One region of the Bacillus sp. JST-5 genome, then DNA from elsewhere that is predicted to be linked to it. Evidence: predicted binding sites of a transcription regulator. Region 1 holds the regulator's gene; each other region holds the start of a gene.

Region 1 (10,930 bases):
TCAGTTTAGCCAATGACAATCTAGCCCTCTCTCCACCGCTTAAATCAGCAACGGTTTTCAAAACATCATCTCCAGAAAATAAAAAATTCCCTAAAACCGTGCGTATTTCCTTTTCTGTTTTATCAGGATAGTCATCCCATAACTCATTTAAAACAGTTTTATTTGTCGTTAAATTTGCTTGCTCTTGGTCATAGTAACCGATTGTTACATTCGTTCCTAATTGAATATGCCCATCAATGATGTTTAATTTGTTTACAATGGACTTTAAAAGTGTTGATTTTCCAATCCCGTTTGGTCCAACAAGCGCAATACTATCTCCTTTATATATATTGAAGGAAATTCCTCTTGATATTGGGGTTTGTTCATATCCGATGGTTACATCTTGGACATGTAATACTTCATTACCACTTTGTTTATCAATTTGGAAAGAAAACTTAGCTGATTTTTCATTTTCTATAGGTTTTTCGATAAAATTCATTTTTTCAAGCATTTTCCTTCTACTTTGTGCTCTTTTCGTAGTTGAAGCCCGAGCAATATTTCTTTGAATAAAATCTTGTAAGCGTTTAGCTTCATCTTGTTGTTTTTCATAGAGTTTCATTTCTCTTTCAAATTCTTCTGCTTTTTGTACAAGATATTTACTATAATTTCCTACATATTTTTTTATCTTTAATCGAGAAAGCTCATATACTTGATTCACAACTTTATCTAAAAAGTAGCGGTCATGAGATACAACAAGGATAGCTCCATCATAGTTTTGTAAATATTGCTCTAACCACGATAAAGTGTCGATGTCTAAATGATTCGTTGGTTCATCAAGGATTAATAAATCAGGTTTTGAAAGAAGCAATTTTCCAAGCGCTAATCGAGTTTTTTGACCTCCACTTAATCTAGAAATAGGAGTAGAATAGTCATAGCTATGAAAATTTAAACCATGTAAAACGGAACGTATATCAGCTTCGTACTGATAACCACCTAGATTTTTAAACTCATTTTGTAATCGATCATATTCATGAAGAATGCGATTATACTTTTCTTCATTTAATAGCAGATTGGGGTCTGACATCTCTTTTTCAAGTTCTCGAATTTTTTTTTCTTTTTGTTGAAGATGTTCGAAAATGGTCATCATTTCGTCCCAAATAGATTTAGATGAGTCTAATCCTGTATGTTGTTCTAAATAGCCAATAGTTACTTCTTTTGGTTTTATAATTTCCCCTTTATCGTAGGATAAATGACCTGCAATAATTTTTAATAGAGTAGATTTTCCTGCCCCATTTCTCCCGACTAGCGCAATTCTATCGTTTTTTTGAATTTCGAATTTGATATTGGATAAAATTAATTCAGCACCAAAATATTTCGATAGTTGATTAATTTGCAATAAAATCATTGAATAACACCTCTACTTACATTAAAACTAGTTTAACCTATCGGAGATAAGTAGAGCAATAAAACACACTTTGAAAAATAAAATCAAAGAAAGACAATTAAAAAAAAATCGTGTATCATGGGAATATATTAAAAAGACAAATTTTCTAATATAAGGAAGTTACAATTGTTTGATTTACAGATTTGGAGGAGTAAGCATGACCGAAGAGCAAATCAAAATCCCTCAAGCTACAGCGAAGAGATTGCCTCTATATTATCGATTTATACAAAATTTACATGCTTCTGGTAAACAAAGGGTTTCATCGGCCGAGTTAAGTGAAGCAGTAAAAGTTGACTCAGCAACGATACGAAGAGATTTCTCTTATTTCGGAGCGCTAGGGAAGAAAGGATACGGGTATAATGTTAATTATTTGCTATCCTTTTTTAGAAAAACATTAGATCAAGACGAATTAACGAAAGTTGCATTAATTGGTGTCGGAAACTTAGGAACGGCATTTTTACATTATAATTTTATGAAAAACAATAATACAAAAATTGTGTATGGATTTGACATTGATAAGGATAAAATAGGGAAAGAAGTTGGAAATGTACCTATTTTATCGATGGATGAACTAGAAAAAAAATTAATGGAAGAAAATATAACAGTAGCGATTTTGACAGTTCCTGCAGCTACAGCCCAACCGATTACCGACCGTCTAGTTCGAGCTAATGTAAAAGGCATTCTTAATTTCACTCCAGCAAGATTAAATGTTCCTGATCATATTCGCGTCCATCACATTGACTTAGCTGTTGAACTACAATCATTAGTATATTTTTTGAAAAATTATCCAAATGGAGAGGGCAAAGAAGAAGCAGAGGACTGACAAAAAACGTTCAAATATTACAAAGGAATCGTTCTTTGCACTTTCAATAATTTACGTTAATATAAACTAGAGGAGGTGACGAGGCATGAATATGGGAATTGGAAGCCTCATACTTATTGTTATTGTTGCACTATTAATTTTTGGACCAAAGAAATTACCTGAACTAGGTAGAGCAGCAGGAGCAACATTAAAAGAGTTTAAAAATGCTACAAAAGGTTTAGCAGATGATGATGAGAGTAAAGAAAAACGAGACTAATAGTTAGGATGAATCATATATGAATCAAAAAGATATGACAGTGTATGAACATATCGCTGAGCTTCGAAAACGGCTTATTTATGTAGTCGTTTTTTTCTTCATTGCTGTCATTGGCGGTTTTTTCATGGCAGAGCCAATAATCGTTTATTTACAGCACACCGACGAAGCAAAAGAACTGACCATGAATGCATTTCGAATTACCGATCCAATAAAAATTTATATGCAAATGGCATTTGTTATCTCATTTGTATTAACGACACCCGTTTTGTTCTACCATTTATGGGCTTTTATTTCTCCGGGACTTTATCATAAGGAAAGAAAGGTTACTTTAAGCTATATTCCGATTTCACTATTACTTTTTATTGCAGGGATAAGTTTTTCCTATTTTATTCTTTTTCCTTTCGTCATCGATTTTATGACCCGAATTGCCGACAAATTGAACATTAATCAAGTAATTGGCATAAATGAGTACTTTCAATTTTTATTCCAAATTACAGTTCCTTTTGGCATCTTATTTCAACTTCCAGTTGTCATCATGTTTTTAACTAGATTAGGTATATTAACACCTATGTTTTTGTCGAAAATAAGAAAATACGCGTACTTTGTATTATTAGTAATCGCTGCGTTTATTACACCACCGGATTTAATTAGTCATTTAATGGTGACGATTCCTTTATTCATTTTATATGAAATCAGTATTTGGATTTCAAAAATCGCTTATAAAAAAGCACAATTAGCAGAAGAATTGATGGAATCTGAAGAAGAGTCCAATTTATATGAGAACAAGTAAAAATGCTCCCCCCATATGCATTATGGTGTAGGAGCATTTCTTTATTTTTCCGATTTATTTTTCATCTGATAATACCAAAATAGTATTCGAAACCCTGTTCCAAAATCAAGAGTAGCTAATAGAACAAGTAAATAGCTAAAGAACCCCCAGCCGTTTTCGCCAACATGCTGAATGGCAAAAAAGGTGAAGATAATTCCTAAAAAAATATAAATAAATCCAGTAAAAAGAGGGGATCTCATTAATAAAAAACCTCCAATAATTTTTGTATAGAGACATTAAATGACATTTGATTGATATCATTTTGATACATAAATTGAATAATCACAACAATTGTATTCATCATTGTATGGGCAATGATTGGTACCATGATATGATTAGTACGTACATATAAGTATGAAAAAACCAGTCCCATTAATGTGTAAAGAATAATATGTTCAAAATCAAAATGGGCTAATGAAAAAATAATGGAACTAATAAGGGCTGCAATGAAAAAATTATATTTTTGATATAGAATACCAAAGATTATTTTTCTAAATACGATTTCTTCGAGAATAGGTCCAATAATGGAACTAACAATAACTAGTAATGGTACATATTTAATGATTAATAATATTTCTTTCGTATTTTCAGAACCAGGATCTATTCCTAAGTATGACTCAATTTGTATACCTATCATTTGGGCAACAAAGGCTAATAAAACTCCCCCTAATCCCCATGTAAGTATTTCATTTCCTTTTATTTTTACATTTCTCATATTAAATTCATTTTTTAATAAAATTAAAATCCAGATAAGAGCTACAGAAAAGATAAAAATATTCCAGTAGCCAATAGCTAATATAGGAATTTCTTCCTTATTACCGATAATAAATCTAATCACAATCTCTGTAAGGGGGATTCCTATAAAAGAAGAAAGCTGCATCGCAACATATATTAAAATTATCGATCTATAATAATTAACCAATAGAATTCACCTTTAAATTTAATAATTTAAGAATATATATACATTCTACTAATAAAATCATATTTGTTTCAAATATTCCTTATTCAAAAAGAAAGTATTTGAGAAATTCTGCTTTGCAAGAATAGTTTATTACTTGTAAACATATACTCTTAAGGTGTGATAAATGGCAAAATTTTTATTGTTGACACTTGCAAAAAAGGGAAGAATTATTTATTATATTAATTGGTGTTAGCACTCGATTTACATGAGTGCTAATAAGTGCGATAAATTAAAATTGAGGAGGTTGTTTCACTTGTTAAAACCACTAGGTGATCGCGTAGTTATTGAGCTTGTTGAAACAGAAGAAAAAACTGCAAGTGGTATCGTGTTACCAGATACTGCAAAAGAAAAACCTCAAGAAGGTAAAGTTGTTGCTGTAGGAACTGGACGCGTTCTAGATAGCGGTGAGCGTGTGGCTTTAGAAGTTTCTGTAGGCGATCGCATTATCTTCTCAAAATATGCTGGCACAGAAGTTAAATACGAAGGAAAAGAATATTTAATTCTTCGTGAAAGTGATATCTTGGCGATTGTAGGTTAATAGTCAATAACATACAGAACGGAAAAATACTTAACGAAAACAATTTAAGGAGGTCACAAGGATGGCAAAAGAAATTAAATTCAGCGAAGAAGCACGTCGCGCGATGCTACGTGGTGTTGATAAACTAGCTGATGCAGTAAAAGTTACACTTGGACCAAAAGGTAGAAACGTAGTTCTTGAGAAAAAATTTGGCTCACCATTAATCACTAACGATGGTGTTACTATTGCAAAAGAAATTGAACTAGAAGATCCATTTGAAAATATGGGTGCTAAACTAGTTTCAGAAGTTGCAAGTAAAACAAACGATGTTGCTGGGGACGGTACAACAACTGCAACTGTTCTTGCTCAAGCAATGATTCGTGAAGGTTTGAAAAACGTTACTGCTGGAGCAAACCCAGTTGGAATTCGTAAAGGTATTGAGAAAGCAGTAGCTGTAGCTGTTGAAGAATTAAAAGCAATCTCTAAACCTATTGAAGGAAAAGCTTCTATTGCTCAAGTTGCAGCCATTTCTGCTGCTGATGAAGAAGTAGGTCAACTTATCGCAGAAGCTATGGAGCGCGTAGGTAACGACGGAGTTATCACAATCGAAGAATCTAAAGGATTCACAACTGAATTAGACGTTGTAGAAGGTATGCAATTCGACCGTGGATATGCTTCTCCATACATGGTTACTAACTCTGACAAAATGGAAGCTGTACTTGAAAATCCATACATTTTAATTACAGATAAAAAGATTTCTAACATTCAAGAAATCTTACCGGTATTAGAACAAGTAGTTCAACAAGGTAAACCATTATTATTAATTGCTGAAGATGTTGAAGGTGAAGCTTTAGCTACTTTAGTATTAAACAAACTTCGCGGTACATTCAATGCTGTAGCAGTTAAAGCTCCTGGATTCGGTGATCGCCGTAAAGCAATGTTAGAAGATATCGCTGTATTAACTGGCGGTACTGTAATTACAGAAGATTTAGGTTTAGACTTAAAATCTGCTAACATTACACAATTAGGACGTGCTGCTAAAGTTGTTGTAACAAAAGAAAATACAACAATTGTTGAAGGTGCAGGAGAAACTGAAAGTATTGCAGCTCGTGTTAACCAAATTAAAGCTCAATTAGAAGAAACAACTTCTGAATTCGATAAAGAAAAACTTCAAGAGCGTCTTGCTAAATTAGCTGGTGGAGTAGCTGTTATCAAAGTTGGTGCTGCTACTGAAACTGAATTAAAAGAGCGTAAACTTCGTATCGAAGACGCTTTAAACTCTACTCGTGCTGCTGTTGAGGAAGGAATTGTTTCCGGCGGTGGTACAGCATTAATGAATGTTTACAACAAAGTAGCTGCTATTAAAGCAGAAGGCGACGTACAAACAGGTGTAAACATCGTTCTTCGTGCATTAGAAGAACCAGTACGTCAAATCGCTCACAATGCTGGTTTAGAAGGATCTGTTATCGTTGAGCGCTTGAAAAAAGAAGAAGTTGGTACTGGATTCAATGCTGCTACTAACGAATGGGTAAACATGATTGAAGCTGGTATCGTTGACCCTACAAAAGTTACTCGTTCCGCTCTTCAAAATGCAGCATCTGTTGCCGCTATGTTCTTAACAACTGAGGCAGTAGTTGCTGACATTCCAGAAGAAAACAAAGGCGGCGCAATGCCAGACATGGGCGGAATGGGCGGAATGATGTAATAAACATCATAAAAAGCCTATAAGCAAGAAAGGAGTCTGCAAATCGCAGCCTCCTTTTTTTTATCATCACATTTTGCTATTCATGTTAAGCATATCATGAAAGATTTATGTAGATTAACCTTTCCTTCTCATATTGTCGTTCTTTGTATTTATATAGGTTTAGTTGGAATTCTCCCCAAAGAATATTTGTGACTTCTTATAAATTTAATATCTCTACTATTGTTTCCCACTTGGAAAAATTTTACCCACATATAAAAAATTCATGAATAAAGAATAGGATTAGTACGGTTAATTAATATGTATGGAGGTATTTTGATGAGACTCTTAGCAATTATCTGTCCCCCAATGGCTGTATTATTGTCTGGCAAACCAGTGCAAGCATTATTCAATTGTATATTAACTATTTTCTTATGGATTCCTGGTGTTATTCATGCTTGGGGAGTTGTATCCGACTATAAAGCAGACAAACGAATAAAGAAATTGATAAAATCTGCAAAAAAATGAGTTTCTTTTTTTAAAATCCTAATAAAAATGGACCATTGTTCTGAAATAAAGATACTTTTAAATTTATCCTTATTCAGTTGCACGTAGTAAAGACAGATTTAATAATGATGCACCCTTTTTTAATTAATTATTACTTATATCAAGTTTATAAGCTATGTATAACTAAGTTTTTTTTGTGTTATTCTACGGAATCTTTTTTTATTTCGGCTATTTTGTCTATCGCGTTATTTAAATCGATTTGAACAGATGTAACAATTTCTAAAATCTTATTGTGTATTGCATATTTTTTTAAGTCAGTAAAAATAACTGGTTTTTCATATTTTAGTATTGTACCTAATTCTACATAAGGGATATATTTAATATTCTGCAATGGTAATTGTCTAAAGAAATAGTAAAATTCTTTTGTATATTTAATACTATCGGGGAATTCATTCAACATTTTTTCAAATTTGTTAATGGAGTCTTTAAGTTTAGACAAAAAACTGTTCACCCCTTATTCCAATTTAACCGGGTAAATAGTATCAAAAAATAGATTAGAATATAAGGTGTTTTAAGTAAAATAATTCTTAAATCCTATAATATTGATAAATATTGGGAATTTAAAACAACGATTGACATGGATAAAAGAAGAGTACAAATGGTCGAAGTTCTTTCAAGATTTGTTTCGGGATGGAGAAAAGATTAATTGAAAAATTCAAAAAAAATTACAAAATTTATTTTCCAATTATTATAAATGTAATAATAAATGACGATATATAAATTGAAGGTATGGATTTTTTTCAAAAGATCTTCATAACAATTGAACTTGAAAAGTTTAAGTGTGAAAAGAACAATGTATAGTATCTTGGTTCTTTTTGAATAAAAATACTATTATATTCATTTTATTAAAAAGAGTGGGGGACATATGGGATTTTTATTTAGAAATAAGGAATTAGTAAAACAAACGGGTAATGATATAAATACATTAAACGAACGTGTTCTTGAAAAACTTGCCCTTTTACAAATTAATCAAGAAACCTTACAGTACATCCAGGAAGTAAAACCATTATTATTACCATATAGTAAAGAATTAGCGAAAAAATTTTACGATAGAATTACCTCAATTGAACACCTCTCAAACATCATTAATAAATATTCTTCAGTTGAAAGACTAAAAGTTACATTAGTAAAGTATATAGAACAGTTTCTTCAAGGAATCATTGATGATGAATATATAAATACACGAAAAAAAATCGGTGAAGTACATAGTCGAATAAATTTAACGGTTGATTATTTCATATCTGCACATCAAATACTGCTACAAGAAATGATTACTATTTTAAAAGAAAATAATCGATTTAAGAAAGAAAAAATGCTAAATGCAATTTCAGCTATCCAGAAAGTTGGCGTATTTGATCAACAATTAATCGCTGATGTATATATGGAAGTAACATTTAAAAATTTTTTATTTGAAATTTCAAATTTACTTAATCAAACAACGGAAATTAATACAACGAGGCAGTTAATAACAGCCATGGATTATCAAATGAAGGAAACGTATAGTGTTACAGCTGCAACAGAAGAAATGTCATCTTCTTTGCAAGAAGTTGCTGCATATACTGGTAAAGTTGCAGATGGGACAAATGATGCCTTTAAATCTGTATCGGAAAGCAAAAATATCATCGATAAAACGCTTCAACTCATCGAAGAAGTTGGCGCATTATATAAAGAAGTTATTAAAAAAATTAACAAATTAAGTGAAGAAGTAACAAAAACTGAAAATGTTATACACGTGATTGAAGATATAGCCAATCAAACAAATTTATTAGCGTTAAATGCTAGTATTGAAGCAGCAAGAGCTGGAGAACAAGGAAAGGGATTTGCTGTTGTTGCTGATGAAGTAAGGAATTTATCCAATCATACAAAGGAGCATATTGAGCAAATATCAAATAATATTAAGACTCTTCAAGAAATCTCTATTGAAGTTGAAAAGGATATTAATCAAACAGGAGAATTAATTGATGAAAGTGTCAAGGTTGCATCTGTAAGTGAACTAGAGATTAATCAAATTGTAAAATCAATGGAAGAAATTAATCAAGCAATTTCCCAAATTGCAGCCATGGTTGAAGAACAGACATCGACGGTAGGAGATATATCTGAGAGAAATTCTTCTATATTCAATATTGGCAAAGACTCACAAAACCTAGCCAAACAAACCGCTGAGATTGTTTATTTATTAAGTAAGAAAATTGGAGATTATCGTGATTCGTTTTTAAATATTAACATCAAATTTCAACCGATTGACATATTAAAAGTGGCAAAGACAGATCACTTACTATGGAAGTGGAAGATTTATAATATGATATTAGGTTTTGAAAATATTGATATAAATAGCGTGACATCTTTTGAAAATTGTAAATTTGGGAAATGGTACTATGGCGATGTAGATTCAAAACTAAAGAATAATCCAATTTTTAAAGAAATTGAGGAACCACATAAAGCGGTCCATTTCTATGCAAAACAGGCAGTAGAGTTGTATTTGGATGGGGATATCTTAGGGGCTCAAAAATCATTAAAAAATCTTGAAAAAGAATCGAATACTGTTGTTAATTTACTAGGGCAATTAGAAGTTATTTTGGAGAAAAATGACTGATTGGAAATTATTGAAAATGAACTCCCTATCTAAGAGAATTTTGATTATATGTAAATCAATAATGAAAGGTGAAAAGAGGAAGCAGTAAAAAACTACTGTTTCCTCTTTTTGTTATCTTGGTTCTATAAATAAAAGATGTTTTAATATTCTAGGGTTTTGGTAGATTATTTAATAGACTTTACATTGAAATTGCTTTTTTGTTATGGTCCATTGATTGTAATTTTGTCTAAATGAAATGTTTTTCTTGAGAAGTGTTTATTTTACTAAAAATACTGACTATTATTTCAATACAAAAAATTGTAAAATTAATTTATAGGATTTTTGGTTCGATATTATATCAATAATTACGGGATGATTCTTATATTTGGAAGTGTATTTACAGGAGGGATTTAATGATTACTGAAACATTGCACCCAAAACTAGCGAAAGTACTAGAGAATATTGATAAAGTAATGATAGGAAAAAAGAAGGAAGCAGAATTAAGCATTGTTGCCCTTTTAGCTGGTGGACATGTATTAATAGAAGATGTACCTGGAGTAGGTAAAACAATGCTCGTTCGTTCGTTAGCTAAATCAGTGGATTGTCAGTTTAAGAGAATTCAATTTACTCCTGATCTTTTACCTTCAGATGTAATCGGTGTTTCAATTTATAATCCGAAAGAAATGGAATTTGAGTTTCGTCCTGGTCCAATCATGGGGAATATTATTTTAGCTGATGAAATAAACAGAACATCTCCGAAAACACAATCAGCTTTGCTTGAAGGGATGGAAGAAAAAAGTGTAACGATCGATGGTGTTACGTTTCCTTTGAAGATGCCTTTCTTTGTAATGGCAACACAAAACCCTATTGAATATGAAGGTACTTATCCATTACCGGAAGCCCAATTAGATAGATTTTTAATCAAAATGAAAATGGGTTATCCAGATTATGAAGAAGAAATTGCGGTTTTAACAAGATCACAAAAAGGTGCACCTATTGATCAAATTGATGCAGTTATTTCAGTTGATGAACTACTAGAATTGCAAAAGGAAGTTATGAACGTTATTGTAGATGAAACAATCAAGCGATATATTGTTGATTTAACAAGAAAAACTCGTGAAAATGTCAATATTTATTTAGGTGCTAGTCCTCGTGCATCAATCGCGTTGATGAAAGCTGCCCAAAGTTATGCTTTTTTACACGGTAGGGACTATTGTATACCGGATGATGTCCAATATTTGGCCCCATATGTATTGTCTCATCGAATCATATTAAAATCAGAAGCAAAATACGAGGGAATG
Region 2 (10,930 bases), on a different contig from region 1:
AGGATAAAAAATGGGAAAACCTTGAATCAGCTCTTCTAAAACGAATGGAGCGATTACAAACGAAACGAACGCACTAACATTTATAAAGTCCAATAAATTCCTATTGATGTAGAGAAAAAAGATACAATAAAATATTAGTTATGACAACTAGTAGAGGTGTGCATCAATGTATAAAATGTTACTTGTTCTTTTTTTTCTTTTAATAGGGTTAACAATGTTCGTATTTACTTTGTTTAAAGACCATTTATTTATTATTTTTTGATAGGTATCCGAAAAATAGGTACTTTCATTAGTACAGGTATACCTAATTCAACATAGGTTATTAGTGTACAATGAAATAAACGAAAGGAGATTTTGAGGATGCCTGTTAACGTATTCCCACCTAATGTATTACCGCCAATTGTGTATCCGACTCAACAATTTGTTCAAAATAATCAATGCACGAATATCGTTCCACATATTCATCCATCTCATACGACAACAATTAATGAAACGATGTATCAACATCTTCATTACTTCCCTCACACTCATTCAGTAGTTAATGAAGTTTGTCATCAACATTTTTGCTGTGAAGGACCAGTACCATTTCCATATCAACGATAAGGACCATTAAATTGGTCCTTATTTTTTTCTTTAAAGTTTTATCCATGAATGGTATATTATGTTCAAGCTTTGAATATGGTGAAAAGGGGTTCATCTATTGATACATACATTAGCAATCACTGGTTATAAAAGCCATGAGTTAGGTATATTTCAACCATCACATCCAGCTATTTCAATAATTAAAAAATCGATCGAACGAAACATCCGATCCTTCGTAGAAGAGGGTTTGGAATGGGTTGTCATAAGCGGTCAATTAGGGGTTGAATTATGGGCAGCGGAAGTAGTCTTTGATTTAAAAGAAACATTTGACTATTTGAAACTAGCCGTTTTACTTCCGTTTATAGAACAAGAAAAAAATTGGAATGAAGGAAATAAACATTTCTTTGAAGAAATTTTAATCCATGCTGATTATGTAAATACAATAACAAATAGACCTTATGAATCACCTGCCCAGTTTCGATTGAAAAATGAATTTATCATTCAAAAAACGGATGGTTTACTAATCGTTTACGATGAAGAAAAAGAAGGAACTCAAAAATTTATGTTGCAACAAGCGAAAAAGGAACAAGAAAAAAGAAATTATATAATCCAACAAATTTCGTTTTATGATTTACAACTAATTCATGAAGAAACAGAATGGAATTAGTCGTCATAAGAAGATAAAATTGACAAACGTATTTAATTTTGAAAAAATATTATAAGAATGGGGAAAATAGAGGTGGAAAACATGCTTTCAAATAAAGTGAAATTAACTGCGAAAGACATATTAGAAAAAGAATTTAAAACAAGTATGCGTGGATATAAACAAGAAGAAGTCGATCAATTTCTTGATTTGATTATTAAAGACTATGAAGCTTTTCAATCTCAAATTGAAGAATTAAAATTAGAGAATACACGATTGAAAAAGCAATTAGAAGAAACAAAAAGACAAAATGTGCAACCGGTTGGCACAACAAACTTTGACATTTTAAAAAGGCTCAGCAATTTAGAAAAGCATGTATTTGGAAATAAATTATATGAATAATAGAAAATATTACCATTGAATTTATAAGTATCCTCTACTATAATAGATTAGCAATCATTAATAACGTTCGGGTAATCGCTGCAACGTAATCGTTGTAGAGGAAAGTCCATGCTCGCACGGGCTGAGACGCCCGTAGTGTTCGTGCCTAGCGAAACCATAAGCTAGGGCAGTTGGGCTTTATAGCTCGGCTGACGGCTGGGAAAACACCTAAGTCCATTAGGATATGGTGTGATTACCTATAAAAGTGCCACAGTGACGGAGCCTTGCAAGAAATTGCAAGGGTGGAACGCGGTAAACCCCACGAGCGAGAAACCCAAATGATGGTAGGGGCACTTTCTCTGAGGAAATGAACGAGGAGAAAGACAAGTGATTTTATCACTTGTAGATAGATGATTACCGCCGGCGTACGAGATTTTTAGATCGCTTGCAGTACCCGGTACAGAACATGGCTTACAGAACGTTATTAATGGAATCGTTCAATATAAAATGAAAAGCTCTCCAAATTAGGAGAGCTTTTCATTTTACTTAACATTTTATATCATAAGAAAGGTACATACTAGTAACGAGCTTGCCAAAAAATAAGGCTCAATTTTGACTTGCTTTGTTATATTTGTAAGTTGAGTGTACGAGGGTGAATAGGTATTGATTATAATATCTTGCAAATTGTAAGAGTTTATTTCATGTTGAGCATGGAGATGGATTTTTATTATTAAGTTGCAAATAAAGTCAAATTGAGCGGACAAACTTCGAAAGCAATTTTCAAAATTGAATTTGCAAATAGACACACTAACATGAAACGGAAAAGCAAATTTTTCATTGTTATGATTAGATTAAAGATAAAGGTGGTTTGAACCTACATGAAATATAAAATTGTTGCAACATGCCCGATGGGAATTGAAGCAATAGTTGCCAAAGAAGTTAGAAATTTAGGATTTGATTGTATCGTAGAAAATGGGAGAGTTATTTATGAAGGGGACGAACGGGCAATTGCCAAAAGTAATTTATGGCTTAGATGTGCCGATCGGATTAAATTACTAATTGGTGAATTCCCTGCCACTACATTTGATGAATTATTTGAAGGGACTAAGGCTCTTCCGTGGGAAAAATTCATGGATGTAACAAGTGAAATATATGTAACAGGAAAATCGGTTAAGTCTAAATTATTCAGCGTTCCTGATTGTCAGACAATCGTAAAAAAAGCGATTGTTGAGCGGATAAAACAAGCCTATCACCATTATTCTTGGTTAGAAGAAAACGGTCCAAAAGTGCCGGTTGAGGTCTCTATATTGAAAGACAAAGCCCAATTATTAATTGACACAAGTGGCCATGGATTACATAAGCGTGGATATCGGATTGAACAAGGAGAAGCACCGTTAAAAGAAACATTAGCAGCTGCACTGATATTATTAACAAATTGGACTTATGAACGGCCATTTGTTGATCCTTTCTGTGGTTCTGGAACGATTCCAATTGAAGCTGCTTTAATCGGTCAAAATATTGCCCCTGGTTTTAACCGAGAGTTTATTAGCGAATTATGGGAATGGATGCCAAATATAGTATGGGAAGAAGTTAGAATAGAAGCAGAAGACTTAGCTAAATATGACCGGGAATTATCCATTTATGGATTTGATATTGATCATAAAATGATCAAAATTGCAAATAAAAATGCAATGGAGGCAGGTCTTTCTGGCGTTATAAATTTTAAACAAATGCAAGTAACTGATTTTAGAACGACAGACCAGTATGGAGTGATTGTCGGAAACCCACCATACGGGGAACGACTAGGTGAAAAAGAAAAAGTCGAACAAATGTATCGGGAAATGGGAAAGACATTTTCTATACTAGATACATGGTCCATTTATATCATTACATCCCATCCAAAATTTGAAGAGTTATATGGAAAGAAGGCAACGAAAAAAAGAAAATTATTTAACGGATTTATTCGTACAGACTATTATCAATATTGGGGACCAAAACCTCCTATAGTAAAAAATGAATAAAATAGTGAAAATTGTATATATTATCTAATATATAAGAATAACTATAGGGGGATGGAAATGAATCAGGTGTATCAGCAACTATTTAGTATTTCGAAAGCTATCAGGAATACAATGAAAATGATGGAAGATGACAATCACTCTCATATCGGATTGGAACAATTAAAAGAAGCTGAAAAGAATTATCAACAAGCACTTGTTTTTAATCTGTCTCAACCTATAAGAAATTGCCATTAATTAATATATAATCAGTGCGTTATATGCGCACTTTTTTATTTGTCTTTCAATTTTTGATAACAACTTATACAAAATAACTTCTGATCAACGATGATTCCAGTAAAAAAACCACCGAAACAATATATATCCGTTCCACATTGTTCGCATTTTCCTATATATTCTTTCATCTCATACACCTCAAATGGAAAATTTATTTACTTTTCCTACTATTATAAAAAATATATGGTAATATATTAATATATTTTATTTTAATTGGAGTGGTATGGATGTCAGAAGAAATTAAGAAATTAGAAAAAGAATATTTGCAATTTGTTCAAAAGATGAAAGCCTATTCTGAAGCAATCAGTTTAATGTATTGGGATTTAAGAACAGGTGCACCGAAAAAAGGAGTACAACAACGATCTGAAGTCATTGGACTTTTATCATCAGAAGTTTTTAATATGTCAACCTCTGATGAAATGGGAAAATACATTGAAAAATTATTAACTCCAGAAGCAGAAGCTCAAATTTCAGAAATTACAAAAAAATCTTTACTAGAAAGTAAGAAAGACTATGAATTAAATAAAAAAATTCCTGCTGATGAATTTAAAGAATTTGTCGTACTCCAATCTCAAGCGGAAAATGTTTGGGAACAAGCTAAAGAAGAGAATAACTTCGAAATGTTTCGACCTTATTTAGAAAAATTAGTTGATAAGACGAAGAAATTTATCGAATATTGGGGTTATGAAGGAAATAAGTATAACCGTCTATTAGATTTGTATGAACCAGGAATGACTGTTGAAATATTAGACCAAGTGTTCTCAGAAGTAAGAAATGGAATTGTAGAGTTATTAAAGAAAATCGAACAATCTCCAAATAAGCCTGATATTTCTTTCTTGTTAAAACATTTTCCAAAAGAAAAACAAAAAGATTTTAGTATAGAAATATTAAAACAAATGGGGTACGATTTTGATGCTGGAAGACTGGATGAAACCGTTCACCCATTTGAAATTGCCTTAAATCCAGGAGACGTTCGTGTGACAACGAAATATAACGAAGAAGATTTTCGAATAGCTATCTTTGGAACCATTCATGAAGGTGGACACGCACTTTATGAACAAAATATTTCTAAAGATTTAGTTGGTACCACCTTAGCAGATGGAGCATCAATGGGGATTCATGAGTCACAATCGCTATTTTTTGAAAACTTTGTAGGTAGAAGCTTATCTTTCTGGAAGAAAAATTATGATCTTTTAAAATCTTATAATCCTGGTCAATTTGATAATATTTCGTTAGAACAGTTTTATCAAGCTATCAATGAAAGTAAACCATCTTTGATTCGTATAGAAGCTGATGAACTTACATATCCGTTACATATCATTATTCGATATGAAATTGAAAAAGCTTTATTTAATGATGAAATTGAAGTAAAAGACCTACCAGAAATTTGGAATGCTAAATATGAAGAATATTTAGGGATTCGTCCAGACAATGATGCGAATGGAGTTTTACAAGATGTTCATTGGTCTGGTGGAAGTTTCGGATATTTTCCTTCATATGCTTTAGGGTATATGTATGCGGCTCAGTTTAAATATGCGATGTTAAAAGATATACCAAATTTTGATGAATTATTAGAAGAAGGAAATATCGAACCAATTAAAAACTGGTTGACAAAGCATGTCCATCAATACGGAAAAATGAAAAAGCCATTAGAAATTTTAAAAGATGCGACAGGTGAGGGCTTGAATGCAAAATATTTATTACAATATTTAAATGAAAAATTCAGCAAAGTTTATCAATTATCATAAAATTGGATGGCTACGGTCATCCTTTTTTTACAGGTGATAAAGAATGAATAAATGGATAGCGTATGGAAGTATTGTTTTAGGTGCAACGTTTTGGGGATTAATTGCTTTTTTTGTAAAAGGATTAACAAAATACGGATTTAACTCTATGGAAATTACCGCTATTCGGGCATTAAGTGCACTTATCTTTTTAATCATTTTAGTCTTGGTCAAATATAGAAATGAAGTGAATGTTCAAGTAAAACACTTACCATTATTTATTGGTACAGGAATTTTTAGTATCACGTTTTTTAATTGGTGTTATTTTACAGCCATTGAAGAAATGTCTATCTCTATTGCAGTTATTTTACTATATACAGCGCCAATGTTTGTAGCAGTTTTATCTTATTTTTTCCTTCACGAATCTATGAATCGGAAAAAAATATTAGCGATCATTGGTACAATAATTGGATGTGCTTTTGTGTCAGGAATTACAGATATTTCGAATAGTCAAATAACGATATTTGGTTTGATTGTTGGCTTAGGTTCAGGATTAGGGTATGCGCTATATACCATATTTAGCAAAATTGCATTAAAACATTATTCTCCGTTTTCGATCACTTTGTATACGTTTATCATGGCATCAGCATTTCTAATTCCTTTTACACAACTATGGGAAAAAATTGATTCTTTTTTTCATACAGAAGTTTTCCTTTATTCATTAGGACTAGGATTATTTCCAACTGTTGGGGCATACATGTTATATACTACGGGGCTTAAATATGTGGAGGGGAGTACCGCCTCCATGTTGGCGACTGTTGAACCTATAGCAGCATTTTTATTAGGGGTATTTGTTTATAGTGAAGTTTTATCCTCTTTTCAAATCATCGGAGCATTGCTCATTATAATTTCAGTATTATTTGTCAATTACGAACGAAAGATGGATAAAAAAAATGATATAAGTTTATCATGAAAGATTATGGTAGAAAGATAGTTTAACCATTTGATATAAAAATATTGAGATAATATATGCTGATAATTAGATGGGTTCAAACAAGAAACATTAAAGGCACTCATTATATTTATTATGAGTGCCTTTATATTTTGTATAAATTACCAGAATTTAAATCCTTTTGATCCAGGAGGAGCATTTTCAATTAAATCCATGATAGGAATTGTATATGCAAATAATATTAAAACAAATGTAATACCAAGCCAAAGTTTCCAATTTTCGAAAATAAGTGGTGGTTTATCTGCGCTATCAGCAACTTCTCCAACAGGAAACTCTTGTTGACCTTTTGGAGCAAAGAATGCTAGGTTGATAAAGATAATGATGAATAAGATAATTCCTAAGAAAAGAATTGAGCCCCCAACAGCTTGAGCAATTTGATATGGTATCCAATCTAATGCTTGTTGAGCATCACCATAAGTAGAAAATGCTGAACGTCTAGGTGCACCTGTTAAACCTTGTAGATGCATGGATCCTGACATAAATAACATACCAACTGCCCAAACAATTCCTTGAATAATCCCTAATTTATTCATTGCAGGCGTTAATACACGTCCTGTTAAGTGAGGGATTAGCCAATATGAAATTCCGAAGAAAGTTAAAACGACAGCAGTTGCGACTGTTAAATGGAAATGTCCTGTAACCCAAATGGTATTATGAACAAGTTGGTTTAATTGGTGAGAAGCATTTACAATACCGCCTGCTCCTCCTGGAATGAAAGCTAGCATACCAATAAAAGGTACAACAAATCTAGCATCTTTCCATGGTAAAACTTTTATCCAGCCAAATAAACCTTTTGCTCCTTTGGAACGTCCATATGATTCGAACGTAGCAAATAAGGAGAACGCAGTCATTAATGATGGTATGACTACTAAAAATGTAAGTACTACTTGTATAAACTTCCATGCTGGATCAATACCAGGTTCCACTAGTTGGTGGTGGAATCCGACAGGGATAGAGAAAAGAAGGAACAGAATAAATGATAGTCTTGCAAGAGAATCTGAGAAAATTTTTCCACCAATAATTTTAGGAATAATAGCGTACCAGCACATATAAGCAGGTAGTAACCAGAAATAAACGAGTGGATGACCAAAATACCAGAATAATGTACGGCTTAAAGCAACGTTCACTGTATCAACTAAACCTAAAGACCATGGTAGTAATTGGAATAAAACAGTTGCTGCAACACCTAGTGTAGCTATGACCCATAAGGCGATATTGATGATTACCATAAATGTTAATAATGGTCCAGGTTTTTTTGGATTTAGTTTACGCCAACGGACATAGGCATGAACCATTGCTGCTCCACTAATCCAACTACCTACAACAACTAGCGTTAATCCAATATAATAAATGGCATGAGCTTGGAGAGGTGCATAGAAAGTATATAAGACTGTAGCTTCATTTAATAAAATCATAACAGCTGCCATTGCTGTACCGATTGTCATTGTCCAAAATCCAATCCAACCGGTTCTTCTTGCACCATTTGTGAGTGCTCCAGATGTTTTACTTATAACAGCAAATTGAAAACCCATGATAAAGAACGTTGTCAAAACAAGTCCAAGTAAAACTCCATGTACGGTTAGAATTTGATAATATCCGATCCCTGCAGGAAGCTCAAAACGTCCTGAACGTACTAATGTTTGAAGTAAACCTGCTAAACCACCTAAGGCAAGTGCTGTAAAAGCGACAAAAATATATGCCATTGCTAATTTTGCATCTTTACGGTTGACTTTTTCATTTACCATTAATTCCATATCACTCTACCACCTTAATTTTTGACACCATGAAGTGATGGCCTGTTCCACAATATTCATTACATACAATTAAAAACTCTCCAACTTTATCAAAAGTTGTTACATATTCACTTACATAACCAGGTTCTAGCATCATGTTAATGTTTGTACCAGCAACACCAAATCCGTGTATAACATCTTTTGTTGTAGCAATAACTTTCACTTTTGCTCCAACGGGGATTTCCACTTCTAATGGGTTGTAAGAAAATGCTTGAGCCACATAAACTAACTCATAATCCCAATCTTTTCCTTCCACTTTATTTAGTCCAGGTTTGTCGAAAGGAGCTGTTTCATCTACCTTTTCTGGATCAATGGTTGTTAAACAGCTAGGTGGTTGATTCCCTAAATAAAAGGCACTTACACCTACGATTGATAAGAAAAATAGTAATGAACTAATTCCAAAAATTAACCAAATTTTTTCAAATTTATGCATATGCATTTTGTTTCCCCCCTTTGCTTTTTAGAACCTTGAATTAAATAAAAAGTAAACGCTTAACCAAGTAATAAGAATGAATCCGCCTAAAATGAAAACTGACGTTAATGTTCCTTTTAAGGATGAATGATCTTCTTTCTGAATGTTACGTTTTTTTTCAGGTAAAGAGCTCATTTTTCACACTCTCCTTCCGCCAAATTGATCATTACCTTGTATAGTTTAATAATATGAACACTCACCCCCACATTCTGTGACAAAAATCACATTTCACAACCCTAAATGTGAAAGATTAGTGAATAATACGAAAAGCGAAGGCACATTATAGAACGCCGTATGAACGGGAGGGCTCTCGCACTGAGATAAAGGAAACACGGCGAGGGACGAGCGGTTGTTGACTTATCGTAGGGGAGAGAGGTCATCGTTCACTAGGCGTTCGTGCCGGAGCTGGACATAGAAAAGTGAAGGCGAGCGATAAGTGGCGAATGAACGGGAGACGCTCCTGGACTGAGATAAAGGAAACACGGCGAGGGACGAGCGGTTGTTGACTTATCGTAGGGGAAGGAGAGGATCGTTCACAAGCCACTGCGAGCCGAGCTAGACAATACGAAAAGCGAAGGCACATTATAGAACGCCGTATGAACGGGAGGGGCTCTCGCACTGAGATAAAGGAAACACGGCGAGGGACGAGCTGATGTTGACTTATCGTAGGGGAGAGAGGTCATCGTTCACTAGGCGTTCGTGCCGGAGCTGGACATAGAAAAGCGAAGGCACATTATAGAACGCCGTATGAACGGGGAGACGCTCCTGGACTGAGATAAAGGAAACACGGCGAGGGACGAGCGGTTGTTGACTTATCGTAGGGGAAGGAGAGGATCGTTCACAAGCCACTGTTAACTAAAGCCATTTTATTATCAGAAGGCAGTAAAAAAAGATCTCCATTTGAGATCTTTTAAGAAACGGTTTGAAAATATTGGTTGGTCCATTGAATTGCATCTACATAAATAGAAGATAATTCTTCCTCCCATTTATATGGGTTTTCTAAATCGCAAGAAATCTTATCCCAGTCTGCTCTTTCCATATGTTTAATTATATTTAACGGAATAGAATACTCATTCTTTCCATTTAATAGTGCATCCTTGATGTCTTCTTCTAAAGGTAATTCTTTTAAAATGTCATCCATTTTTCTATGTAAAAGTGTATCAATCAAAGAAAATAAACCAGTAATAAAATAACTAGATTTATTTTGTTCATTACCAAACTTAGATGCATATAATTCACAAAATTTAGCTCGAATTAATGACATTTGCATTAAATCCTGATGAATGTGACTTTGATGTTTTAAATCACGAATGGTTAATACAAAAATCCACTTTTCCATTTCATTAAAACCAAGCAACATGATGGCCTGTTGAATAGATTTTATTTTATGACTGGTCCCATATAGGGGAGAATTAACCATTTTCAATAATTTATAAGATAGAGATACATCTGTTTCAATAATTTTAGCAATCTTTGAAACATTTGGATTCGGATTTTTTAATTCAGACAAAATTAAATGGCACGATTGGAAATTTTCTGGAATATCGTAAGATGACAAGATCTTTGGTTTACTAAAATAATATCCTTGAAAGTAATGAAATCCTTCATTAAAAGCTATTTTATATTCATCCAATGTTTCAATTTTTTCTGCCAAAATTTTTATATCCCACTGCTTGCATTCGCGAATAATTTTATTTCTTATTTCTTCTGTGGTGGATTGAAAATCAACTTTAACAATATCTATATAGGGGAAAAAACGTGATGTAATGAATGGTTGATTGTATATAACGTCATCTAAAACAATAGTGTATCCCTTTCTTTTTAATTCTTTAATGATTTCAATCACATCATCTGTTGGTTCTACATTTTCTAGTATTTCAATCACGATTTGATCGCTTGGAAAGTAAGAAGCGATTCCAAGTTTTAAAAGATTTTCTGTAAAATTTATAAAACATTTTCGATTATCAAATGCATCACATGGTCCTATATTAAAAAAAGTATTAATAATCACATCAGCTGTGGCTTGGTC
Region 3 (10,930 bases), on a different contig from region 1:
TGCAAGTCGACAAAAATTTGCAACTAGTTTGATTTTATTTGCAAGTCGATGGTTCAAGGGGAAATTAGTTTAACAAGTAATCGAAAAATCTTGCAACTTGGACTGGTTTATTTGCAAGTTAAACATTTGAGGTCTATTTTTTCTCATAAAGGAAGGATTGGTAGATACCAATCCTGACCGAATGGATGAATATTTGCAACTATGATGAACGAATTTGTAAGTTTGTGAATCGTATTTGTAACTTTTTTATAATTATTTGCAACTCGAAGAAATGAAACTTGCAACTATGCGAAAAATATTTGTAACTATGAAAAAATTATTTGTAACTCACGGATATTTTCTTGTAAGTTAACAAAAAATCCATCAACTCGAATTGATTAATTTGCAACTTAATTGTTTGATAGTGATTTTCCCTATAAAAGGAAGGGGTTTCCACTGCCAAACTGAAAGAACATTTGCAAACTTGACCACGTTTAATTTTCAATAAAAATATTTGTAACCTCAATATTAGAAGAAGATATATTTATAGGTGATACTATCAACCAAGCACAATGTTCTTCAAACTTATTAACCTATGGTTACTGTTCAAGGTTCTGTTGTATTGGTCGTTCAAAGATTAGTTCAAAATAAGAACCCATCGCAACTCCTGATGTTGCAAAGTCAGGGGAGAATATTTGTACAAACCGCCACCCTTGTTCTGCGTGACTTTTAATAACTTCTCGGTAATCTTCTTTAGGCTTTCCAGAAATTTTTTTAAACTCGATTTTCACAAACTTGTATTCAAACATTTTATCATCCTCCTTTTGTATATCTAGCTATTTGTACGTATTCAATAGAAATAGGTTTCGAAAAAACTGTTTATCGTAAACGATTCAATTTGTCTATCATTTCTATACAGATGATGTGGATATACTAAAATCGAGAACGAAACTAGTAAACTATCAAGATGTTTCGTAGCAATTAAAACGGTATATCCATTGTTTTAACATTAAGTTAGAAAAATATTTGACGAAATTGTGAACGAAAGGAATAATATAAATAATAAGGGGGATGAGGATGATGGCAACTAAAGATCGAATGATTAATACGATTAGGTTTTTTGGACTTTCCATTTTGACTATTGGAATACTCTTATTTTTGATCGGATTTTTCCAAACAGGATCGAATATTTTGACACCTATTGGAATTGGTACCATTGTAAGTGGTGTTTTCATCTTTATAATGGGAATTTTTTTAGTGATGACGGAAGAAATAATTGAAAAAAATTAAGCTAATTGGGAATAAAAAATGCGAATGGCCACGAAAGAGGACCATTCGCTTATTATTTATAGAAACTACATGTCCCATAACATCGTTAACAGTGTACCAAAGATCGAAACGAGGGCAATAATAAACCCGTAAAAAATATTTGTATAAATTGGACCTTTATCTTTGGATTCACCTGCATGCATAAATATCACTAATTGTAAACCTGCTTGAACAAAAGCGGTTATTAATAAAATGGTCATTCCTGCTGTAAATGAAAGGTTCAAAAAATAAACCAATAGTGCGACAGCTGTTAAAACGAGAGAGAAAACAAATCCCATTACTTGTTTTAAAGGAAATAATTGTTTCATCTTACATCATTCCTTTCAAATAGACGAAGCTGAAGATAAAAATCCATACGACGTCTAAAAAGTGCCAGTACAATGAGAAAATAAAAGATTTGTTTGCGGTTTGTTCATTAATCCCTCGTTTTTTTACTTGCAACATAATCATGATTCCCCAAAACAGTCCTAGGGTTACGTGAGCTCCGTGAGTCCCTAATAGAGTGAATAGAATAGCTGTAAATGCGCTCACTTGAATACCAGCGCCGATATGAACGTAATGAACGAACTCATAAACTTCTACTCCAATAAACACCAAACCTAGTATTAATGTCACCGCAAAGAATGACAACATCGCTTTTTTATGTCTAAGGCGCATAGCATGAATCGCTAGACCAATAGTAAAACTACTTGTTAATAACAATAAAGTTTCCACAATTACCGGTGCAATTTGAAAAATTTCTGCACTAGACGGGCCATTCCCGATTCGGTTTTCCAATGTAAAATAGGAAGCAAATAACGTTCCAAACAACATGATTTCGGCTCCGAGAAAGATCCAAAATCCTAATATATTTAAAGAGTTTTGCTTTGTACTATATTCAAGAGGTTGCGTGGAAGAATGGTTCATGACTTAGCACCTCCTAATTTCTCTTCAGTTTTTTTAATATCACGGATGGAAATATGGTATCCATGATCTTGTTCAAATGAACGATGAATCATACAAGCAAAAATTCCAAGTGCACTAATAATCGCTAACGCCCATAAGCTAAAGACCATCGCAAATCCGAATACAAAAAAGATCGAGCTCATAATAAACGGGACGCCGCTACTATTTGGCATATGAATCTCTTTATAATCATCTTTAAACAATGAAATTCCTTTTTTCTTCGCTTCCCAAAACGCATCTCTAGTTTCTACGCTCGGAGTTATCGCAAAATTATAATCTGGCACAGGACTATGAGTTGCCCATTCTAGTGTACGAGCATTCCAAGGATCTGAAGAAATGTTTCTTGGTGAATAACGGAAACTATAATAAATGTTATAAACTAGTAAAACAAAGCCGAATGCTAGAATAATAGCACCGATAAAGGAAATCATATTCCAAGTTCCAAATCCACTTGCTTCGGAATATGTGTACATTCGACGTGCTTGCCCATCTAATCCAGAGAAGAACATTGGCATAAACGCGACTAACGTTCCAATGGCAAGTGTCCAAGCAGCCCATTTTCCAATTCGCTCATTTAACATAAAACCAAACATTTTTGGCCACCAGTATGTTAATCCAGCTAACATTGCAAATACTACACCCGGGATAATAACCATATGGAAGTGAGCGACTAAAAACATTGTATTATGGTATTGATAATCAGCAGCTGACATTCCAAGCATGACACCAGTTACTCCACCAATCGTAAACAGTGGGATAAAGAGCAGTGAATATAGCATTGGAACGGTGATTTCAATTTTCCCTTTCCATAATGTTAATAGCCAGTTAAATATTTTAATTCCTGTTGGTACTGCAATCGCCATCGTTGTAATGGAAAAAATGCTATTCGTTAAAGCTCCTTGACCCATCGTAAAGAAATGATGGACCCAAACAAGGAATGATAAAAGAGAAATAATCACCATGGAGGCAACCATAGATGTATATCCGTATAAATTTTTACGTGCAAATGTAGGAATTACCTCACTATATACCCCAAAGGCAGGAAGAATTAATATATACACTTCAGGATGTCCCCAAATCCAAAAGAGGTTTGCCCATAACATATCCATTCCGCCGTTTGTGGTTGCAAAAAAGTGTGTACCAAACAGACGGTCCATTGTCCCCATCGCTAAAGCAACCGTTAAAACAGGGAAAGCAAAAACGATAATAACGTTTGTAATGAGGGCTGCCCATGTAAACATCGGCATTTTCATTAATGTCATACCTGGGGCTCTCATTTTTAAAATCGTCACGATAAAGTTAATACCAGTCATTAATGTACCGATCCCGGCAATTTGAATCGCGATCATATAATAGTTCGTTCCAACCGATGGGCTAAACTCATTTCCAGCTAATGGGAAGTAAGATGTCCAACCGGCATCTGGTGATCCTCCAATGACGAAGGAAATATTGAAAAGCATAGCCCCCATGAAAAATAACCAAAAGCTTAAAGCGTTTAATCTTGGAAACGCAACATCTCTTGCTCCAATTTGTAGAGGAACGACAAAGTTCATTAACGCCATAATAAAAGGCATTGCCATGAAGATAATCATAATCACTCCATGTGTCGTAAACACTTCATTGTAATGCTGAGCATCTAGCAAAGTATTTTCAGGAATGGCAAGTTGTGAACGCATCATAATCGCGTCAACACCGCCTCTAAAAAGCATCAGCAAGGCGGATATTAAATACATAATACCGATCCGTTTATGGTCGACGGTTGTTAACCATTCACGCCATAGGTATCCCCATTTTTTGAAATATGTTAACCCCGCAACAATGCCGATGACGGTTAATCCAATAGCAACCATCGAAGCATATATAGCTGGACTCGGATGAGGGATGGCAAATCTTTCAAAAAACTCCATGTGGAATTACTCCTTTCTTTAAGAGATTTCTAATGTGATAGTAAACAAAACGTTTTAATGGTTATGATCGGAATTTTCATTTTTAATTGAAGCATGATTATGACCTGAGTGTTCACCTTCTGGAGGGGGTGAAAAATGTAAATGTGTTCCGGTAAAGGTCATTTGTCCTAAATGTCCAGGTTTTAATAGCTCATGAAAAGTTTCTTTTGTTAAAGGTTTTGCTGTATCTTTTACTTCTTTGACCCATTCATCAAATTTATCCGGAGACATTGCTTTCACATGGAATGTATTTTCTGCAAAACCTTTTCCATTAAAGTTTGCGTTTCTACCCATAAATTCTCCTGAAGTATCTGCAGCCAAATGTAAAGTTGTAATCATATCTGACATCGCATATTTTTGACCGCCGAGTTGAGGAATCCAAAAACTTGTAATCGGACCATGAGAATATAGTCGGAATTCGATTTTTCGATCTGTCGGAATATATAAATAGTTCACGGTTTCAATATTTTCTTCTGGATAACTAAAATGCCATTTCCAATTGGAAGATGATGCATAGATTACTAACGGCTCTTGATTTTCATAACCCTTTGGTGGAGATTCGACAATGTAATTGCTTTTCACGGATACAAATGATAAATAAGCAACAATTAATACAGGAATCCCTACAATCACAAGTTCTACAAACTTATTTCCTTCTATATGAGGAGGCTCATAATCAGGGTTTAGTTTAGAAGATCTATATTTAATCAGCACATATGCTAACAAACTAAAAACAACAATCACGATCAATAACATAATCGCGATGGATAATTTTATATCGCCAGCTAGTCTTTCTGCTTGAGGTCCTTTAGGATCTAATACCAATAAAGGTTCACAACCAGTTAGCACGACAGCAACAAGAAAAAAGACGCCAAGAAATGCTTTTTTCATGGTAACATCGGAACTCCTTTCTACAAGATTCAAAAACTATGGAATAGTCTATTCTTTGATTATTGTATTTCCCTATTAAAGGGAATACAAATTTTTGTGCATCATTTCACAAAATGTTCACGAGAAAAATGTGATTTTTATCACACAATGTTCACAAAGTGAAAAATTTCACCTAATCATTGGTACTGTAGGGAAGATATAGTATAGAAATAATTGGTAATGTTAGATGTATGAGGGAAAGGGGAAAATAAAAAATATGTTGCAAATGATAATCATTTTCATTTAAAATGAAACTAATTACATATAAAGAATGGAGATGTTCGTGCATGTTTGTTCAATTAAGAAAAACAGTCGTTAAAGAAGGATATGCTGATCAAGTAGTCAACCGTTTTAGTAAAGAAGGAATCATTGAAAAGCAGGACGGATTTATTGATTTAACTGTAATGGTAAAAAAAGTTAGACGTGGGGATGAAGAAGTGGTAGTAATGGTTCGCTGGGAATCAGAAGAACATTGGAAAGCTTGGGAGAAAAGCCCTGAACACATTGCTGGTCATAAAGCGAGATTAGGTCAACCAAAACCTGACTATATCATCAGTACGGAAGGTGGACTTTACGAAATTAAAGCAACTAAAAAAGCAGTAAAATAGGTGTTTACATAATTCGAAATAGTTACAAATAAGGAAGAAGGAGAAATTGAAGAGCTCAATTTCTCCTTTCAATTTATTCATGAAATTTTCATATTTTAAATGGAAAAATGATTTGCCATTCGTAAAATATGATTTTGCACGCTGACAACAATCTTGCAACTAGACTAATTTATTTGCAAGTTGAACGTTTAAGAGTGAATTTGTGAAACGAGTGTTCGGAAAATCTTGCAACTCGTATTGATTTATTTGCAACTCGAATGTTCAAGGGAGTCTTTTTCAGTAAAGGAAGGATTGGTATATGCCAATCCTTACCGATTGAATGTATATTTGCAACTCTGGTGAACAAATTTGTAAGTTTTTGCAGCGTATTTGTAACTTTAGAAAATTAATTGCAACTAGAAACCATCGTATTTGCAAGTGAAAGAAGAAAATTTGTAACTATCGAAGTATTATTTGTAACTTTAGAATTTGAACTTGCAAGTCAATAAAAAACTTGCAACTGAAAAGACTTTAATTGCAAGTAAGAAATTTCACTTAAATTTATTTTTTATATAAAAAGCTAGTGAAATGTTAATAGAATAATTTCACAAAATAATTAGAAATTTGTTCAATTCTCAATTCCAAGGTAGTATAGGAATAAAAGTAATAATAATGAGGTGTAATTTCCATGGGTATTTATAATGACCTAGTTGAAAAACAACGATCATTTTTTCAATCAGGGAAAACAAAAGATGTTCAATTTCGAATCGATTCTTTGGAAAAATTGCATTCTCTAATTGCTGAAAATGAACAATTAATTATGGATGCATTAAAAGAAGATTTAAATAAAAGTGAATTTGACTCATACATAACAGAAATCGGAATTGTGTTAGAAGAAATCCGCTTTATGTTAAAAAACATACGTAAATGGTCCAAACCAAAACGTGTGAAGTCTTCCTTAGCATTATTTGGTTCAAAAAGTTATATTTACCCGGAACCATATGGGGTAGCATTAATTATTTCTCCTTGGAATTACCCGTTTCAACTTTCTATTGCCCCAATGATTGGAGCAATTGCTGCTGGAAACTGTGTAATTTTAAAGCCATCAGAATTTACACCAAAGACATCTGAACTACTTGCAAAACTTATTAACGAAAACTTTCCAGAAGAATATTTGCAAGTCGTTGAAGGTGATATAGAAACAAGTACAGAGCTATTAAAAGAAAAAACGGATTATATTTTCTTTACGGGTAGTGTTTCAGTTGGGAAAAAAATTATGGAAGCAGCCTCTAAACATTTAATTCCTGTTACTTTGGAATTGGGAGGAAAAAGTCCTTGCATTGTTCATAAAGATGCGAATATAAAACTAGCCGCGAAAAGGGTGGCGTGGGGAAAATTTTTAAATGCAGGACAGACGTGTGTTGCTCCTGACTATGTTTATGTACATCATAGTGTGAAAGAATCATTTTTGAACCATTTAAAAGAAGCCATTATTGAACTATATTCCGATAATATTTTTGAATCTGGTACCTTCACTAAAATTGTAACCGATCGACATTTTCAGCGTCTTATCGGATTTTTAGATGAAGGTAAAATTGAAATTGGTGGTCACTATGATGTCAAACATCGATGGATAGAACCGACGGTTGTAACAGATGTTGGATGGGACGATAAAGTAATGCAAGAGGAAATTTTCGGTCCAATTTTACCTATATTAACATATGAAAATTTATTTGAAGCATTGGAGAAAATCAATGGTCGTCCAAAACCATTGGCACTTTATATTTTTTCGGAAAGTAAACAAATTCAAGAACATATATTAAATGAGGTTTCTTTTGGTGGTGGTTGTGTCAATGACACCATTCTACATTTAAGTTCGCCATATTTACCATTTGGTGGAGTGGGAGAAAGTGGCATTGGTGCTTATCATGGGAAAAATAGTTTTGATACGTTTAGTCATGAAAAAAGTGTTTTGAAACAGACAACGAAGTTTGATATTCCATATAGGTATGGGAAAACGGAAAATGCGTTAAAAATGATTAGGAAATTAATGCATTAACAAGATTTACCGTATAAGAACTAGAAAAATGTAGAAGTTAGGTACTCGTGATTTTGTATCATGAGTATCTTTATTTTTATTAATGTCGACGATTTCCGCGGGTTACACCCCGATCTTCATCGTCGTTCGTCCCTTACTCCTGCGGGTTCTCAAAGCTTATCCTAATAAAGTCACGCCTTTACATCTCACTTTTTATTATGTTAAACAACAGTGATGTACAGCAATTCCTGTATGATATTATCTAATGCTGCAATAGGGATATAGTAGAAATGTCATACCGGCTTATTTCCTATTTAAATTATTTTATGACAATGTTAAAGTTTTGAATTGGGTATTACTTTTCTGAAAATTCAAAACGAAAGAAATTTACGTCTATAAAACTATAAGATTGGATATAGTGAAAGTGAGTGGTTTTCTATTCATCTAGGCTAAAACACAAATTTTTGGAAATACATAGCTAGAGAATCAGGCAAACATACAATATCATATATTGTTACTATGAGTTCAGTTTGGTATTGGAAGAGGGAGGACGTGTATTGGTGAATAAAATCATCATGATTGGCTTTCTCATCATTGGAGGGGTATTTATCATGGCTTTTGTTTCAAAGGATCATAATGTAAGTGAGGCGCAACAGAACATGATTGAAGAAAACGTGAAACAATTCTTTCAAGCTTTTCATTTAGATGCTGAAAAAGTAGCCATTGAAAAAATAGGAGACCCTGTAACATTACCGAGCGGTGAGAAGCAATTTTTTGTTTATGTAAAGTATGTTGGAAATCCGAACTTTAATATCGCTTTAGATGTAGATGCTGAAACAAATAATATTAAAACAAAAAAGGAAGAATTGGTTGCTGAAATTTTTAATGTGCTTTACTTGGAAGAAAGATATGAAGACTTTAAACCAGCCATCGATTTTTTATCTTCGCTCAATGTAAAAGATTTAATTAGGGAAAGTGAATCTAAAATTAAATTTTTCTATACCAGTCTAGGAATCAACAAAGAATTGAATCGAAAGATCGTTCAAGCATTTGAAGAATGTGACTTTCGATTGGCGGAATTTAAAGAATATATAAGAAAAAATATGGATTCGTTTAAGAAGTTAAATAGTCTGATTGATATAAGAGGAGAGTTAAAAGGACTAACTTTCGAAGAGGTTAATAAGATCAGGACACATCTAAGCAATATTTTACCAAAGGGAGAATATAATGTAAGTATAGGAATATCTAATTGGGAAACAGGTGCACACGACGGATTGTTTGAAACGATTAAAATCGAGTGAGGTGTGTCTACCATGACTAGAAATTTTACTCCCGCCGAACACCAATTAATCGCAATGGAAATTGTATACGAAGCTGAAAACTATGTTAGAAGTTTTCCAGAAATCAAAAGTGAACAGGATGTCATTCAATTAACGGATTTAATGATTCGTGAATACAGGACGAAACTAGAGAATGAAAATATACGGTTCGTTTATGGAATTAGTCAATATTCAAAAGAAAAAGTTAAAATTTATAACGATCGGCATGGATACTACTCTTATGTAGAGAGTGGCTTCCATGCAAATGCCATTTCCAAAGGCGATCCAAGTGAAAAAGGAGCGGAAATCGTTGTCACTTTTTCTGGAACGGACTTTACTGAGTTTACAGACGTAACCCAAACGTTTTCACCACAATCGGCGAGAACGATTGATTATAGTGAAAAAGCCATTCAATATGTGAAAACTATTAAAGAGAAATACCCAAATGCAAACATCGTCGTAAATGGCCACTCCATGGGTGGTAAATTATCTATGCAAGTAGGCATTGTTTTTCCAGACGTAGAAGTGTATGCTTTCAATCCAACAGCATTGGATCGCAAATACCAAAAGTTAATAAAAGAAAACCATCATTATGACAACATTCATGTTCTAATCCACGAAGGAGAAATTGCCCAATGGGAGCGTTCCTTTAAGTATGCCCTATTTTTGCAACAAGAAAAGTCTTTACCTTTTCAATTGTACTATATTCGCCCAACAAAAGCTGGAATCAGAAGGCATTTATTCCTTAATCCAGATCCCCACAAAGGTCCTATCGATTTACATTCGACAGCTGGTTTCCGCAGTTTAAACGGAACTCTCTATGATGTCTATAACCTTTCCCCAATTACTTTTTCCTCAGGTGTTTCAAGTACTCATGCCATAAAGTTTGATAAAGAACGATATCAGCAATTCGGAAATATCCTTCTTCAAGAAATTATTCCATACTTACAAAAAGCAAAACAATTATTAGAAGAGCTGGAAGAGGAAATTCATTTTGAAATAAAAAGAATTATAGAACAAGCAGAAAACGAACTTTCCCGATTGAATATTCGCTATGAAACGATTGCCAAGTACGGAAACCCTTCTCAAGAACCACTGGAACAATTGAAACAGCTTTTTTTAAAGGATGGATACTATCGGTGCTATAAAATGGATAGGCTGAATGATTTATTAGAAGAAATTCATCGTTTAATCCAAAAAATAGAAAAAGTTGGCTTATTAATCATGGAAACTTCCGACCATTTTGAAAAACGTGAAACTGATATAAAAAGATGGTTTGGTTCTTCTATCGTAAATGCAAAACTTTAAGTAAACAGCATTTAGTAGAATTGTATGACTTTAATAGTAATAAAATACCATTTTTAACAAATGAATCAAGTCGGATTGTAACCTGTTCTAATCCTTCATATGATGTATAAAAATGAATGTTTTTAAAAATGGAAGATCTTATGTTAGTTTTCGTAACCCAGGGGGGGAGAAATTATGATGATCGGTCCCAATCATGAGATCTATAGATGAAAACTATTTGGAATATGTACGAGTGAAACAAGAATCACAGCATATTGTTCAACAAGCCTACAAAAAAATTGAACATTTAAGCAAAGAGATGAAAAAGCAAGATGAGAAAAACCAAACCGTTCTAACTCAAATGTATTTAATCGAAATGATGATAGAAAACCTTAAGGAAGAGTGTCATTTCCATCTAGGTGGGAAATATAGCGAAGCAGTGAATGACGAACTCAAAAAGTTAAAACAATCGATTTCAAGGGTGAATGATAAATGGGAAGATTTTAGAAAAAGCTTTTTATCGTAAGACCTAGATGCAATTTAAGCCGATTTTCCTGTCTGCATAGACTA

What was found. Region 1 encodes Rex, which represses fermentation and respiration genes when NADH is low (regulators of the CRP and FNR family bind a similar motif). Its sites were predicted from a motif close to TTGTGAAATATTTCACAA; they were not measured.
Region 2: the regulator Rex is predicted to act here: its motif matches at 9,111-9,128, upstream of AC3ASS_RS00500 (cytochrome c oxidase subunit 2A).
Region 3: the regulator Rex is predicted to act here: its motif matches at 5,185-5,202, upstream of qoxA (cytochrome aa3 quinol oxidase subunit II).

The regions. Positions count from the first base shown of each region.
Region 1 covers NZ_JBYLHW010000041.1:6,098-17,027, reverse strand. Annotated here, with positions in the region: gene AC3ASS_RS09395 (ABC-F family ATP-binding cassette domain-containing protein) at 1-1,384, opposite strand, end outside; gene AC3ASS_RS09390 (redox-sensing transcriptional repressor Rex) at 1,581-2,246, shown strand; gene AC3ASS_RS09385 (twin-arginine translocase TatA/TatE family subunit) at 2,332-2,502, shown strand; gene tatC (twin-arginine translocase subunit TatC) at 2,522-3,292, shown strand; gene AC3ASS_RS09375 (YdiK family protein) at 3,334-3,531, opposite strand; gene AC3ASS_RS09370 (CPBP family intramembrane glutamic endopeptidase) at 3,531-4,253, opposite strand; gene groES (co-chaperone GroES) at 4,546-4,830, shown strand; gene groL (chaperonin GroEL) at 4,892-6,514, shown strand; gene AC3ASS_RS09355 (YqaE/Pmp3 family membrane protein) at 6,830-7,018, shown strand; gene AC3ASS_RS09350 (hypothetical protein) at 7,197-7,496, opposite strand; gene AC3ASS_RS09345 (methyl-accepting chemotaxis protein) at 7,923-9,650, shown strand; gene AC3ASS_RS09340 (AAA family ATPase) at 10,043-10,930, shown strand, end outside.
Region 2 covers NZ_JBYLHW010000001.1:81,366-92,295, forward strand. Annotated here, with positions in the region: gene AC3ASS_RS00445 (ribonuclease H-like domain-containing protein) at 1-77, shown strand, start outside; gene AC3ASS_RS00450 (CotD family spore coat protein) at 361-603, shown strand; gene AC3ASS_RS00455 (SLOG family protein) at 704-1,249, shown strand; gene gpsB (cell division regulator GpsB) at 1,331-1,627, shown strand; RNA gene rnpB (RNase P RNA component class B) at 1,691-2,085, shown strand; gene AC3ASS_RS00470 (THUMP domain-containing class I SAM-dependent RNA methyltransferase) at 2,485-3,627, shown strand; gene AC3ASS_RS00475 (hypothetical protein) at 3,685-3,861, shown strand; gene AC3ASS_RS00480 (carboxypeptidase M32) at 4,128-5,648, shown strand; gene AC3ASS_RS00485 (DMT family transporter) at 5,692-6,597, shown strand; gene AC3ASS_RS00490 (b(o/a)3-type cytochrome-c oxidase subunit 1) at 6,738-8,390, opposite strand; gene AC3ASS_RS00495 (cytochrome c oxidase subunit II) at 8,392-8,868, opposite strand; gene AC3ASS_RS00500 (cytochrome c oxidase subunit 2A) at 8,890-9,036, opposite strand; gene AC3ASS_RS00505 (EAL and HDOD domain-containing protein) at 9,812-10,930, opposite strand, start outside.
Region 3 covers NZ_JBYLHW010000003.1:61,265-72,194, reverse strand. Annotated here, with positions in the region: gene AC3ASS_RS01645 (DUF4177 domain-containing protein) at 579-788, opposite strand; gene AC3ASS_RS01640 (hypothetical protein) at 1,057-1,269, shown strand; gene qoxD (cytochrome aa3 quinol oxidase subunit IV) at 1,335-1,616, opposite strand; gene qoxC (cytochrome aa3 quinol oxidase subunit III) at 1,618-2,214, opposite strand; gene qoxB (cytochrome aa3 quinol oxidase subunit I) at 2,211-4,160, opposite strand; gene qoxA (cytochrome aa3 quinol oxidase subunit II) at 4,215-5,090, opposite strand; gene AC3ASS_RS01615 (antibiotic biosynthesis monooxygenase family protein) at 5,417-5,737, shown strand; gene AC3ASS_RS01610 (aldehyde dehydrogenase) at 6,405-7,775, shown strand; gene AC3ASS_RS01605 (hypothetical protein) at 8,315-9,055, shown strand; gene AC3ASS_RS01600 (Mbeg1-like protein) at 9,068-10,381, shown strand; gene AC3ASS_RS01595 (hypothetical protein) at 10,614-10,886, shown strand.